Regions from separate parts of the Oerskovia sp. NPDC060287 genome, predicted to be linked through region 2. Evidence: riboswitches for the same ligand, from Rfam matches in the RefSeq annotation. Region 2 holds a riboswitch; the other holds the start of a gene.
What was found. Region 2 has a riboswitch for S-adenosylmethionine ahead of ACFWFR_RS12995 (methylenetetrahydrofolate reductase). Riboswitches for the same ligand answer to the same signal wherever they lie in the genome.
Positions count from the first base shown of each region.

Region 1 (4,410 bases), on a different contig from region 2:
GTCGCGACGCCGCCGGCGTTCGCGGCCTTGCCGGGCGCGAAGAGCACGCCGGCCTCCTGGAGCAGCGCGACGGCACCCGGCGTGGTGGGCATGTTGGCGCCCTCCGCGACCGCGAGGACACCGTTGGCGACGAGCTGCTTGGCGTCCTGCTCGGTCAGCTCGTTCTGCGTGGCGCAGGGCAGGGCGACGGTCGCGGGGACGTCCCAGATGCTGCCGCCCGTGACGAGGCGCGCACCGGGGCGGCGCTCGACGTAGTCGGCCACGCGTCCGCGCTCGACCTCCTTGATCTGGCGGAGCAGCTCGACGTCCACGCCGGCCTCGTCGACCACGTAGCCCGACGAGTCGGAGAACGACACGACGTTCGCCCCGAGCTGCTGGGCCTTCTGGATCGCGTAGGTCGCGACGTTCCCCGAGCCCGAGACGACGACGCGCTGGCCCTCGAAGCTCTGGCCCTTGGTGCGCAGCATGTGGTCGGCGAAGAAGACCGTGCCGTAGCCCGTGGCCTCGGTCCGCACGAGCGACCCGCCCCAGCTGATGCCCTTGCCCGTGAGGACACCGGACTCGTAGCGGTTCGTGATGCGCTTGTACTGGCCGAACAGGTAGCCGATCTCGCGCCCACCCACGCCGATGTCGCCGGCCGGGACGTCCGTGTACTCGCCGATGTGGCGGTAGAGCTCGGTCATGAACGACTGGCAGAAGCGCATGACCTCGCCGTCGGACTTGCCGCGCGGGTCGAAGTCCGAGCCGCCCTTGCCGCCGCCGATGGGCATGCCGGTGAGCGAGTTCTTGAAGATCTGCTCGAACCCGAGGAACTTGACGATCCCCAGGTAGACCGACGGGTGGAACCGCAGGCCGCCCTTGTACGGGCCGAGCGCCGAGTTGAACTCGACGCGGAAACCACGGTTGATCTGCACGCGGTTCTTGTCGTCGACCCACGGCACGCGGAAGATGATCTGTCGCTCGGGCTCGCAGATGCGTTCGAGCACGGCGGCGTCGACGTACTGGGGGTTCTTCTGGAGCACCGGCCCGAGCGAGTCGAAGACCTCACGCACCGCCTGGTGGAACTCGGCCTCACCAGGGTTGCGGGCGAGGACCTCGTCGTAGACGGAGTGCAGACGACTATCCATGAAGTGCTCCTCGGCAGGGCTGGTTCTTAACTGCACCAGGTTACGTACGTGTAAACAGCGCCGTACTCCCGTCCCACTCTGGGAGACGGCAGGCTCACGACCTGGGACATCACGGTTGCCCGGGGCCGCCGCCGGGAGCCCCGGCGCGGCCGTGCCACGCAGGCGACCCGGGGCCGCCCGGCACGCAGCGCGCGAGCCCGCCACGAAACAACCGTCCACGCCGTGAGAAATCTCGACCGGATCGGTACAGATTGGCGTCGGTCGGGCTATACCCCTACCCAACGGTCACGAGCACCAGCGCCAAGCCCCGGCTCGCTGGTCAGCAACCCCTCCCACGACGGGGTGCTCCGGGAGATGACCTGGCCGCGCCGGCACCGGCGCGGCAAGCGTGCAGCACGACGACAGCGAGGACACCATGACGCAGCACCAGACACCGCCCAGCGACTCGGCCGGCACCGACAGCGGCCTCGACACCCGGCCTGGCCCCGCCGACGGCGCATCCCACCCGCCCCGACCCGCCGTGGTCACCCTGGTCGGCAACCCCCGCCCCGGGTCACGGACCCTGTCCGCGGCGCAGGCCGTCGCGACCCGGGTCACCGACCACCTGGGCCTCGCGGCCACCCCGCCCCCCGCCACGATCGACCTCGCCGAGATCGCGGCCGAGGTCCTGGCCCCCGTGCACCCCCGGGCCGACGCCGCGCGCGAGGTCGTCGCGGGCGCGACCGTCCTGGTCGTCGCGACCCCCGTCTACAAGGGCTCGTACACCGGCCTGCTCAAGGCGTTCCTCGACCTCTACGGCCCGGACGGCCTGGCCGGGGTCGTCGCGGTCCCGGTCGTCGTGTCGGGCAACCCGGCGCACGCCCTCGCGGGCGAGGTGCACCTGCGCCCGCTCCTCGTCGAGCTGGGCGCGACCGTCCCCGCGCGGACGCTCACGCTCCTGGACTCCCAGCTCGGCGAGGCCGAGCTCGCGAGCGCCGTCGACGCCTGGCTCGACCGCGCGGGGGGCCCGCTGCTCCGGGCGGCGAGCGCCGCCGTCGGGCAGGACGCCACCACCCACCAGACCGCCCCCGAGCTCGCCGAGGTGACCCGATGACCGCCGAACCCACCACCCGCTCCGACGTCGCGGGCCTCGCCGGGCTCGAGGCCCTGCTCCACGAGCAGGACGAGCCCCAGCTCAGCCCCGACGCCTACAAGGCCGTCTTCCGGCAGCACCCCGCGGGCGTCGCGGTCGTCGCGCTGCACCACGAGGGGCGCCCCGTGGGCTTCACGGCGACCTCGGTCATCTCGGTCTCGGCCGCGCCGCCGCTGCTCGCGTTCTCGCTCGCGTCGACCTCGTCGTCGTGGCCCGCGATCTCGGCCGCCCGCACGGTCACGGTCAACTTCCTCAGCGCCGACCAGGACGACGTGTCGGCACGCTTCGCGACGAGCGGGATCGACCGGTTCGCAGCCGGCGGATGGTCCCCCCTCGACTCGGGCGAGCCCGTGATCGACGGCGCGCTGTCCTGGGTGCGCGGGCGCATCATCCAGCGCACGCCCGTGGGCGACAGCTACCTGGTCTCGCTGCGCGCGCTCGCGTCGGGGACGCGCAGCGACGCGACGCCGCTGGTCTACCACGACCGGTCCTACCACCGGATCGGGGACCACTCGGCCCTCTGAGGCCGCGACCTGGGTGAGCGGCCCGACGACGGCGCGTACCGCCGTCGGGCCCCTCACCCGCGCCGGGGGCCGGCTACCAGGTCCAGCCGCGCGCGCTGAGCTCGAGCTCCTCGCGCAGCCGCTCGTCCTCGCCGCTGCGCAGGCCCGCGGCGAGCGGGTCGGCGTCGACCTCCAGACCGCTGAGCCGGCACGCCTCGCGCAGCAGCGCGTCGTACGCGCCCTGCGCGGCGAGGTAGTGGTGGGCCCGGGCGTAGACGCCCGGGTCGTCCTGGACGTCGCGCAGCTCGTGCGCGAGCTGGCCCAGGCGGATCTGGAGCCCCAGCGCCACGAGGGGGTCAGGTGCCCGACGGCGCCGCTCGCGCCACGTGAGCCGGTGCGGTCGGAGGGGTGGGAGAGCGTCTGCCGGGGGCCGGTCGTGGCGCACCGTGGACCACGCGATGACGGCGACCACTGCCGCGCCCACCACGCCGGAGATCACGAGAAGCCACATCGTCGGAGCCTTCTTCCGGTGCCCGTACGTGCCCGCAGGACTCTTCCAGCCTAGGACCTGCGGGCACGCTCCGCCAGGGTTCGAGGCCCGTCGTCGGGCCGGTCGGACAGCCCTGACGCGAGGTGGGAGAGGCGACCGCGCGGACGCCCGTCGGCGAGCGTCTCTCCCGCCCCGGCGGGGCCCCCTGACGTGGTCGGCCGCGACCTACGACGCCGTGAACCCCTTGGCCCGGCGCGCGTCGGCCGGACCCCACAGGTCGGTCTTGACCTCGGCCCGGACGAGCGGCACGACCTCCTCCGCGAACCGGCGCAGCACGTCGTCCTGCCGGGCCGGCTCCAGGAGGTGGTTGATCGAGACCGACTGCAGGTCGTGCCCGTAGCTCTGGTGGTAGTCGAGGATCTTCTCGGCGACCCGTTCGGGCGAGCCCACGAGGGCCGGGCCGCGCTCGACGGCCTCCTCGATGGTCCTGAAGCTCGTGACCTTGCCGACCGCGGCGGGGTCGTACTTCCGCAGGTCCGCGCGCGCGACCGCGCCCTCGTAGATGGGGCGGAACTCCTCGATCGCCTGCTCGGTGGTGTCCGCGAGGAACAGCCCGCCCGAGCCGGACCCGACGAACCCGTACGCCGGGTCGTGCCCCGCCGCCGCGTACTGCTCGCGGTAGTGGTCGATCAGCACCTTGTAGCTCTCGCGCGGCTGGAACGCGTTGGCGCTCACGATCGGGTCGCCCCACCGCGCGGCGAGCTCGACCGCGAACTGCGACGTCGCCGAGCCGTGCCAGATCCGGAACGCGCCGTCGTACGGGCGCGGCAGCGTCGTGGCTCCCTGCAGGTCGGGGCGGTGACGGCCCTCCCAGTCGACCTCCTCACCGCTCAGGAGCAGGCGGAGCAGCTCGTAGTTCTCCTCGAGGTACTCGTACTGCTTGGCGAGGTCGAGGCCCAGCAACGGGTACTGGAGCGCCTCGTTGCCCTTGCCGATCACCATCTCGAACCGGCCCCGGCTGAGCTGGTCGATCGTCGCGTAGTCCTCGGCGACCCGGATGGGGTCCAGCAGGGACAGCACCGTGACGCCCGTGCTCAGCAGGATGCGCGAGGTGCGGGCGGCGATCGCACCGAGGATCACGGTGGGCGACGACGACAG
Region 1 covers NZ_JBHXBO010000279.1:284-4,693, forward strand. The annotation lists gene gdhA (NADP-specific glutamate dehydrogenase) at 1-1,127, opposite strand, end outside; SAM riboswitch class IV at 1,411-1,522, shown strand; gene ACFWFR_RS17390 (NADPH-dependent FMN reductase) at 1,543-2,220, shown strand; gene ACFWFR_RS17395 (flavin reductase family protein) at 2,217-2,783, shown strand; gene ACFWFR_RS17400 (hypothetical protein) at 2,857-3,273, opposite strand; gene ACFWFR_RS17405 (LLM class flavin-dependent oxidoreductase) at 3,478-4,410, opposite strand, start outside.
Region 1: it holds a riboswitch for S-adenosylmethionine, as region 2 does, so the genes downstream of both, ACFWFR_RS17390 (NADPH-dependent FMN reductase) here and ACFWFR_RS12995 (methylenetetrahydrofolate reductase) in region 2, are expected to answer to the same signal.

Region 2 (9,157 bases):
GACCGTGACGGCACCGGCGCCCAGGCCGGACAGGTCGTCGACGAGCGCGAGCTTCGCCGCGAGGTCGGCACGCCACACGTTGTGTCCGTCGATCACACCCGCGACGACCGTCTTGGCCTCGAGGCCCGCGACGCGACCCGTCGGGACGGCGCCCCTGACGAGGTCGAGCGAGATCGCCTCGACGTCGGTCGCGGCCAGGAGCGCGAGGCCGTCGAGGCCGTCCTCCCCGGAGGCGACGAGCCCGCCGAACGGCGCTCCCACGAGGATCGCGGGACGCTCGGTGCCCACCGCGAGCTCGGTCGCGAGCACCCGGTACGCCTCGGTGATCGCGGCGCGGACCTCGGCGGCGGGCACGTCGATCGAGTCGGACACGAGCACGGGCTCGTCGAGCTGCACCCACGGTGCCCCCGCTGCGGCCAGGGCGCGCAGCAGCTCGACGTACACGGGCAGGACGTCCGCGAGGCGCGAGAGCGGGCTGAAGCCGGGCGCGCTGTCGTCGGCGGCCTTGGACAGCGCGAGGAACGTGACGGGCCCGACGACGACGGGCCGGGTCACGACGCCCGCGTCCTTCGCCTCGACGAACTGGCGCACGATGCGGTCGTCCGCGAAGCGGAACGGCGTGGTCTCGCTGATCTCGGGGACCAGGTAGTGGTAGTTCGTGTCGAACCACTTGGTCATCTCGAGCGGGGCGTCCTCACCGGCGCCGCGTGCGACCGTGAAGTAGCCCGCGAGGTCCAGCGCGCCCTTCTCGTCGGTGAGCGACGCGAAGCGCGACGGGACCGCCCCGAGGAGAGCGACGACGTCGAGCACCTGGTCGTAGTAGGAGAACGAGCCGGGCACGGCGCCCGACGAGGCCTCGAGCCCCAGGTCGACGAGACGCTGGGCGGCCGCGACGCGCAGTGCCGAGGCCGTGGCCTCGAGCTCGTCGGCGGTGATCTTGCCGGCCCAGAAGGACTCGACGGCCTTCTTGAGCTCGCGGCGCGGGCCGATGCGGGGGTAGCCGAGGACGGAACCGGACGGGAACGTGGGTGCACTCATGGTGATTACCTCTGAACTGGTCAGACCGATGCGCTGCCGAGGGCAGGCTCGGAGGAGGGAAGGGGAGTGCCGGAGACCCACGGCCCGCTGGCCAGGTCGGGGGTGCGGGACGAGACGCCGCCGGCGTCCCCCGCTGCCCCACCGCCGAGGTCGACTCCCTCGAGCAGGTCTAGAGCGGCTTGGTGCTTGTTGAAGGTGTAGATGTGGAGGCCGGGCGCGCCGGCCGCGAGGACCTGGCGCGCGAGCTCGACCGAGTGCCGGATGCCCAGGGCGTGGCGCGCGGCGGGGTCCTGCTCGGCCTCGAGGGCTTCGACGACGCGCCGCGGTGCCGGGACGCCCGTGAGCTCCTCGACGCGTGCGAGCCGGGCCGGGTCCGTCATGGGAAGGAGCCCCGCGAGGATCGGGATGGTGACGCCGGCCGCGCGCGCCTCGGCGACGAAGTCGATGTACGACGAGGCCTCGTAGAAGAGCTGTGTGATCGCGAAGTCCGCACCGGCCTGCTGCTTCTGCCACAGGCGGCGCACCTCCTGGGTACGGCTCGTGCCCGCAGCGAGGTTGCCGTCGGGGAACGTCGCGACCGCGATGGTCAGGGGGCGCGCCGCGCCCCGCAGCGCGACGCTCGGGCTCGCGGCGCAGCGTGCGGCCTCGACCTCGCGCAGCAGGGCCACGAGCTCGGTGCTCGACCGCACGCCGTCCTCGGCGGGGCGCCAGTCGGGCTGGTCGCGCGGGGGGTCCCCGCGCAGGGCGAGGAAGCTGCGCACGCCCGCGTCGAGGAAGTCCGTGATGACGTCCTCGACGTCCTCGCGCGAGGCCCCCACGCACGTCAGGTGCGCGATGGGCAGCACGGGCGTGCCGTGCAGGAGCTGGCTGATGACGCGGCGCGAGGTCTCGCGGTCCGTGCCTGCCGCGCCGTAGGTGACCGACACGAAGTCGGGGGAGGTCGCGACGAGCCGGCGCGCGGTCTCCCAGAACTTGGGTGCGGCGTCGGGGCGGCGCGGGGGCATGAGCTCGAACGACACCGTGGGTCGCGGTGCCTCGTGCCCGAAGTGCCCCAGGTCGACGATGCTCATCGGGCGACCGCCGGGAGTGCGAGGGGGGCGCCGACGGTGGCCGCAGCAACGGTCGCCGTGCGGCTCGTGCGGTGGACGGTGCGCCGGGCCCCGGTGTGCGGGGTTGCGCGGAATGATGCCTCGGTCATGAATCGCTCCATCGAACCTGGCTGTAGCACCCGTACCCGCGGGAGGCTTCCGTTGGGGGGTTGCTGCGGTGTCAACGAGCCAGGACTCTCGACCGCTCTGGATGGTGTTGATGATCGTAGGGGGAATCCATGATCTGAGCCAGTATCTGCTCGAAGGATGAGACAGAAGGGTCTGACGGTACGTTTCGACCCGTTTCACGGTTCTCGCGTACTCCCGCGCGGTGCTTCGTCGGTCCCGCGGACGCTCTCCCAACGTACGCCCGTCGGCGGTTCCGAGGGAGGTCGGGGCGCCCGCCGATGACCACTAGGCTCCGAGCGTGCCCCGCCGACGCAGCCAGCAGACCGTCACGTTCGCGCTCGACGACTCCTCGGAGGAGCACGACCTCGACGTGCCCGAAGGCCATGGCCGGCGGGACCCCGCAGGAGGGCAGGGTGGACCGGCGCGCCGGGGGCGCTCCCTGCAGGCCCGACGACGTCGCGCGGCCCTCGTGGTCGGCGTCGCCGCGCTGGGGGTCGCACTCGCCGTGGTGCTCGTGAACCGCCCGCCGACGCAGGACGACACGCACGAGGCGATCGAGAGGACCGACGCCGGCGTGCTCGACCTGAGCCGTGCACCACGCGACCTGTGGAGCGTCCCGACCGACGGGGGGACGCCCTTCGTCGTCGACGACCTGCTGGTGCTGCCGGGCCGCTCGGGCCTCGCCGGGTTCGACGTCGGGACAGGTACCCAGCGCTGGCGGCTCGACGGGCTCGCGGGACAGGTCTGCACCGCGAGCCCCGAGGCCTCGACCGGTCGCGCCGACCCCGCCGGCCCCGCCGCGGGAGACGAGTCGGCGAGGTCCGTCGTGTGCCTCGAGACCGCAGCCGACCAGGTGACCGCGCAGCTCGTGAGCCTCGACGGCTCGGTGGTGGCCGGGGTAGTGCTCGACCCGGCGGCAGGGACCCCGACCGTCGGGGTCGGCGGCGTGATCCTCCAGACGACCAGGGACACGGCGGGGGCCGTCTTGCGCGCCACCGACCTGCGCACGGGCGAGGCCGCGTGGGAGCAGCGGCTGACCGTGCGGGAGACGGGGGCGGAGTGGACGTGCGGGACGTCGTACGGTGAAGCCCTGCGTATCGACGTCCGGTCGGGCGTGGCCGGGGTGTACGGGTGCGGCCTCCTGTCGTTCGTGACCGCCGGCGGCCTGGTCCTCGACGAGCCGGTGGCCCTGACGACGGTTGCCGCGCTGGGGGACGGGACGTTCCTCCGGTCGTCGGGCACGGCCTTGGCGGGGCCCGTGGATGCCGTCGCGGCCGACGGCACAGTGCGGTGGACGAGCGAGGGCCTGGTGCTCGAGGGCGGCGTGAGCGACGGGACGACCCCGGACCTGGTCCTGCTGGACCAGGGCGAGGCGTTGCTCGCGCTGCACCCCGACGGTGCGACCGCCTGGACCGCGCAGGTCGCAGCGCGGCAGGTCCTCGTCCGGACCGCGGACGCCGTGATCGTGCAGACCGTCGACCGGGAGACCGTCGCGCTCGATCCCGCGACGGGCGCCGAGCGGTGGCGGCGCGCCGTGGGCCCGCTGTCCGACGTGCTGCCGCAGCTCGTCGGTGGCACCGCCGCGGACGGAGCCACGGCCGTCCTGGTGGGGCCGACCGCGTCGGCGGGCTACACCGTGGTCGCGCTGGACCTCGCGAGCGGCGACGTCCGGTGGACCCAGGAGCACGTCGGGGATCCCGAGGTGTTCCAGGCGTCGCAGGGGCGGTTGCGGTCCGACCGCTCGGCGGTGACCGGGCTGGGATGAGGTGGTCGCGCGGCGCTCGCGGCCGGGTGAGGTCCCGCACGTCGCCGTCGCCCGGGCCCTGACGGATGGGCGTTCGACCTGCCCGGGCCATACCCTGGCGGATATGGACACCGAAGAACGTCTGGCCGTCTTCCTCGACTACGACAACCTCGCGCTGGGCGCGCGCGACCACCTGGGCGGGATGACCTTCGACTTCAAGCCGATCGCCGACGCGCTCGCCGCGCGCGGTCGGGTCGTGGTCCGCCGCGCCTACGCCGACTGGTCCTACTTCGACGAGGACCGTCGCTCCCTGACCCGTCACCAGGTCGAGCTCATCGAGATGCCCCAGCGCATGGGGGCCTCGCGCAAGAACGCCGCCGACATCAAGATGGTCGTCGACGCGATCGAGATGGCGTTCGAGCGGGAGTACATCTCGACCTTCGTCATGTGCACGGGGGACAGCGACTTCTCGCCCCTGGTGCACAAGCTGCGTGAGCTCAACAAGCGCGTGATCGGGATCGGCGTCGAGAACTCGACGTCCAAGCTGCTGCCCCCGGCGTGCGACGAGTTCCTCTTCTACGACCGCCTCGAGGGCGTCGAGATCCCCGACGAGCCCGTCGAGCGCAAGCGGTCCTCGAACAGCTCGAACCGCAGCACCGCGCGCAAGTCCTCGGGCCGCTCGTCGGGTTCGTCGAGCACCTCGGGCAAGGCCGCGGCGGCTTCCGCTACCGAGTCCGCGACGCCGCCCGCGTCGACCAGATCGGCCGCGTCGACCGCGGAGGCGGCCACCGAGCCCGTACCTTCGCTGCCCGAGCCGACCCCTGCCCCGCTGGACGTCGAGGCCGAGCTCGAGTCCGTCGGGCACGGGGCCTCCTCCCGGTCGGAGGACGAGGACCTCGCGGTCCTCGTCGCGCAGACCCTCGCGGACCTGTCGAGCTCGTCGAGCGGGGCCGTCGTGGCCTCGACGCTCAAGCGCACGCTGCTGCGCAAGGACCCGACGTTCAGCGAGGCCGACTACGGCTTCCGCAACTTCGGCGAGTTCCTGCGCTACCTCGAGGAGCGCGGCGTGGTGCAGCTCAGCGCGGGCCCCGCGACGGGCGACCCCGAGGTCTCGCTGCCCGAGCGCGGGCACGCGGGCGACGACTTCGCGCTGCTGCGCACGGTCGTGGGGGAGCAGGGGGACTCGGCACCGTTGTCGGGCCTCAAGAACCAGCTCCGCAAGAAGCGTCCGGACTTCAGCGAGAAGGCGCTCGGCTACCGCAGCTTCCTGCAGTTCTGCAAGGCTGCGCAGACCGCGGGCGCGATCGAGCTGCGCTGGGACGACGACGCCGACGACTACCTGGTCACCGTCGCGTCCCGCTGAGCGGACCCGTCACGAGGGCACGCCCGAGAGCTAGGCTCCGGGCGTGCCCTTTCGACGCCGAGAGCAACCTCGCCCGATCACCTTCGAGGCGGTCGACGACCTGGACGACGGTGACGACCTCTTCGCGCCACGGCCCGGGGGCTGGGGCGCGCCCGGCGGCGCGCCAGGAGGCCGCGGCACGCCCCTGCCCGACGGCGCAGCGCACCCGGGAGCGGACGTCGCCACCGGTTCGGCGGGCGCGGGAGGCGGGACCGGGGCCGTGCTGGACGCGTCTGGGCCGGACGGGGCCGCTCGGGAGGACGCACCGACGGATCCGCGTGCCCGGAGGCGCCGACGCGTGCTCCTCGGCGGGGTCGCGGCCGCGCTCGTCCTGGTCCTCGGCGGCCTGACCCTGGTGGACGTGGTGCGCGCCCGGCAGGCCGAGGCGCTGCTGCGGGCGGTGCCCGGTGGTGTCGTCGGGCTCGAGCGACCACCGCGCGAGCTGTGGACCGTCGACGTCGGTGAGGCCTGGCCGCTCGTGGCGGGCGAGCTCTTCGTCGTCATCGCCGCCGATGGCGCGCTCGTCGCGTACGACCGCGCGACGGGCGCCGAGGCGTGGCGGCACGAGGGTCTGCCGTCCCCGCAGTGCGGCACTTTCGACGGCCCGTCACCGGGGAGCCTCGACGCACGATCGATCACGTGCCTGGGCTGGGCCGAGACGGAGGAGGGCGCCCCGGCCTTCACGCTCCCCCCGAGCTCGGTCACGATCCTCGGGCTGGACGGGAGGACCGTGGCCGAGCGCGCTCTGGACCCCGCCCGAGGTGACGCCGCGGTTCTCTCGACCGGTGAGCTGGCGAGGGTGGCTCGGGACGGACGTGACGTCGTCGTGCTCGTCGAGGACGCCCGCACGGGCGAGGTGCGCTGGACGCAGACCGTGCCCACGCGCACGTCCGACAGCTCGTGCATGGCCTACCAGGAGGACGGCGCGACGGTCGACGGCTGGGACGAGGTGCAGCTCTACGGCATGTACGGAACACTCATGCTCCTCGGGTGCGACGTGAATGCCAGCCTGTCGAGCGACGGGACGGTCCTCTCAATGGACCTGACCCGCATGCAGCCGCTCCGCGACGGGCGGCTCCTCCGGGGCGGGCTCGCCGAGTCCGAGCTCCTGGACGCCGACGGGACGGTGCTCTGGAGCGCCCAGGGCGAGCTCATGGAGCCCCTCGCGACGGACGGCACGGGGCCGCCCCTGCTGTTCTCGAGGAGAGGGCCCGGGTTCGTGGCGCTCGACGAGGCGGGTGACGAGCGGTGGACCTTCTCCGGCTACGCCACCCAGGTGCTCCTCGTCACCCGCGACGTGACCGTCATCTCGTCCTACCCGGGAGCGGTGGCCGTGGACTCGGCCACGGGCGAGGAGGTGTGGGCGTGGAGGGACCCCGCGGTCGGAGGGACGAACGGCCAGGTCGCGGCGGCCTTCGCGAGCCGCGGCGGGCTGACGATCGCCTACGGCGAGGACGACGGCGCGCAGTCCCGCTGGGTGTCGATCGACGTGGCCGACGGGAGCACGCGATGGGAGGAGCAGGTGGCCGTCGACGCGTGGAGCCTCTTCGCGGTCGGTGGCGGCGTGTTCGGCACCAGGAACGGGACGGTCGTCGCGTTCGGTTGACGAGACCTGAGCCGTCGCGAGGTGCGCGCAGAACCAGACGCCGTGAACATCTGTGCAATCCCGGGAGTTCTCCCCGGTGGTCCGCCGCGCGACCACGGCGCACCACGCCCGGGCGGGCGGTCGTCGTCGGGCACCGCTGCACGTCGGTGCACAATGTACGGATGACTTACCGGGTGCTGAAGCTGATCCTGTCGCTCCTGGCCTACGCGTTCCTGAGGCCACGCGTGACCGGTCTGAACAACATCCCCCGGCGCGGACCCGTCATCCTCGCGAGCAACCACCTGTCGTTCGTGGACTCGCTCCTCATCCCGATCGTCGCCCCGCGCCACGTCACGTTCCTCGCCAAGGCCGAGTACTTCACCGGCACGGGGCTCAAGGGGCGCGTCTCGCGCTGGTTCTTCACGACCCTGGGCCACATCCCCGTGCAGCGCGACGACCCGCGCGCCGGCCAGCGCTCGCTCGAGGACGCGCTCGAGGTGCTCAACAACGGGGGCGCGTTCGGGATCTACCCCGAGGGCACGCGCTCGCGCGACGGCAAGCTCCACAAGGGGCACACCGGCGTCGCCTGGCTCGCGCTCGCGGGCCACGCGCCGATCGTGCCGGTCGCGATCAAGGGCACCGACAAGGTCCAGCCGGTCGGGGCGCGCCTCCCGCGCATCCACCGCGTGACGGTCGAGTTCGGCACGCCCATCGAGCCCGCGCGGCAGATCACCTCGGGGAAGCCCGCGCAGGCGCGGCGCGAGCTCACCGACCAGGTCATGGAGTCGATCCACGCGATGAGCGGCCAGCAGCGCGCGAGCTGAGCCTCGCCGCCCGGCGGGCCGCGGGCCCGCGCCGGGACACGCCCGTTCCTGAGAAGGACGTGCAGGTCGCGCCCCGTCATGATGTGCTCGGGGCAGGGCCACGTGCCTCAGGGATCGTGCCGGGCGGGTCCGTCCGTCGCGGCCGCGACCCAGGGCATCCGACTTGACCTCAACCCTGGTTGAGGTCCTAGCGTGGCCGACACCGAACGAGAGGACTCACCATGGCTGTCTACACCCTTCCCGAGCTGTCGTACGACTACGGCGCACTCGAGCCCCACATCTCCGGCCGCATCATGGAGCTCCACCACTCCAAGCACCACCAGGCCTACGTGACCGGCGCCAACACCGCGCTCGACAAGCTCGCCGAGGCCCGCGACTCCGGCGACCTCGCCGCGGTCAACCTCCACGAGAAGAACCTCGCGTTCAACCTCGGCGGCCACGTCAACCACTCCGCGTTCTGGACCAACCTCTCGCCCGAGGGCGGCGGCGAGCCCACCGGCGACATCGCCGCAGCCATCGACGAGGACTTCGGCTCGTTCGAGAAGTTCAAGAAGCACTTCGCCGCGGTCGCCGCAGGCGTCCAGGGCTCGGGCTGGGCCATCCTCGCCTGGGACACCCTCGGCAAGAAGCTCATCATCGTCCAGCTCTACGACCAGCAGGGCAACATCGCCCTGGGCCTGGTCCCCATCGTCCTGCTCGACGTCTGGGAGCACGCCTACTACCTCGACTACCAGAACGTGCGCGCCGACTACGTCACCGCCTGGTGGAACCTCGTCAACTGGGCCGACGCCGACGCACGCCTCACCCGCGCCCGCACCCAGGGCGAAGGCCTCATCATCCCCGCCTGACCCTCGACGTCCCCTCACGGGCCGTACAGCCCCCTTCTCGGGGTGCTGTGCGGCCCGTACGTCGTTCGCAAGGAGGCCCCCACGCAGCGTTCGGGGCAGAATGCGGTCCCGGTGCGCTCGATCGAAGGACCTGGACACCTCGAGGTGTCGCGTCTCGGAGCGCGACGACCAGCACGGCGCCGACGGCAAGGTGCCACGCGGGCGGGCGGCAGGCACAGCCCCGTACGCCCCTCCTGGGGCGTCGAACGGTCGTCGCACATGGTCGGCCCACGGGCGGCACCCGGTGACGCCGAGCGGCTCTGGCCCGGTTCTGGGCTCTCCCCTACGTCTCTCGCGCTCCTTCGCCTCATGGGGCTCCGCTGGACCACGGAAGGTCTCGTCGCGGCGGGGCCGTATGCCCTCCTGACCGGGATCAGGCCAGGGAACGCTCCGCCGAGGTGGCACGGCCGCCCAGACGGGGCCCACAGGCACGCCAGGACACCCCACGGGCGAGCGCATG
Region 2 covers NZ_JBHXBO010000141.1:1,367-10,523, forward strand. The annotation lists gene metE (5-methyltetrahydropteroyltriglutamate--homocysteine S-methyltransferase) at 1-1,038, opposite strand, end outside; gene ACFWFR_RS12995 (methylenetetrahydrofolate reductase) at 1,059-2,108, opposite strand; SAM riboswitch class I at 2,242-2,344, opposite strand; gene ACFWFR_RS13000 (PQQ-binding-like beta-propeller repeat protein) at 2,554-4,020, shown strand; gene ACFWFR_RS13005 (NYN domain-containing protein) at 4,124-5,362, shown strand; gene ACFWFR_RS13010 (PQQ-binding-like beta-propeller repeat protein) at 5,406-7,007, shown strand; gene ACFWFR_RS13015 (1-acyl-sn-glycerol-3-phosphate acyltransferase) at 7,169-7,810, shown strand; gene ACFWFR_RS13020 (superoxide dismutase) at 8,032-8,658, shown strand.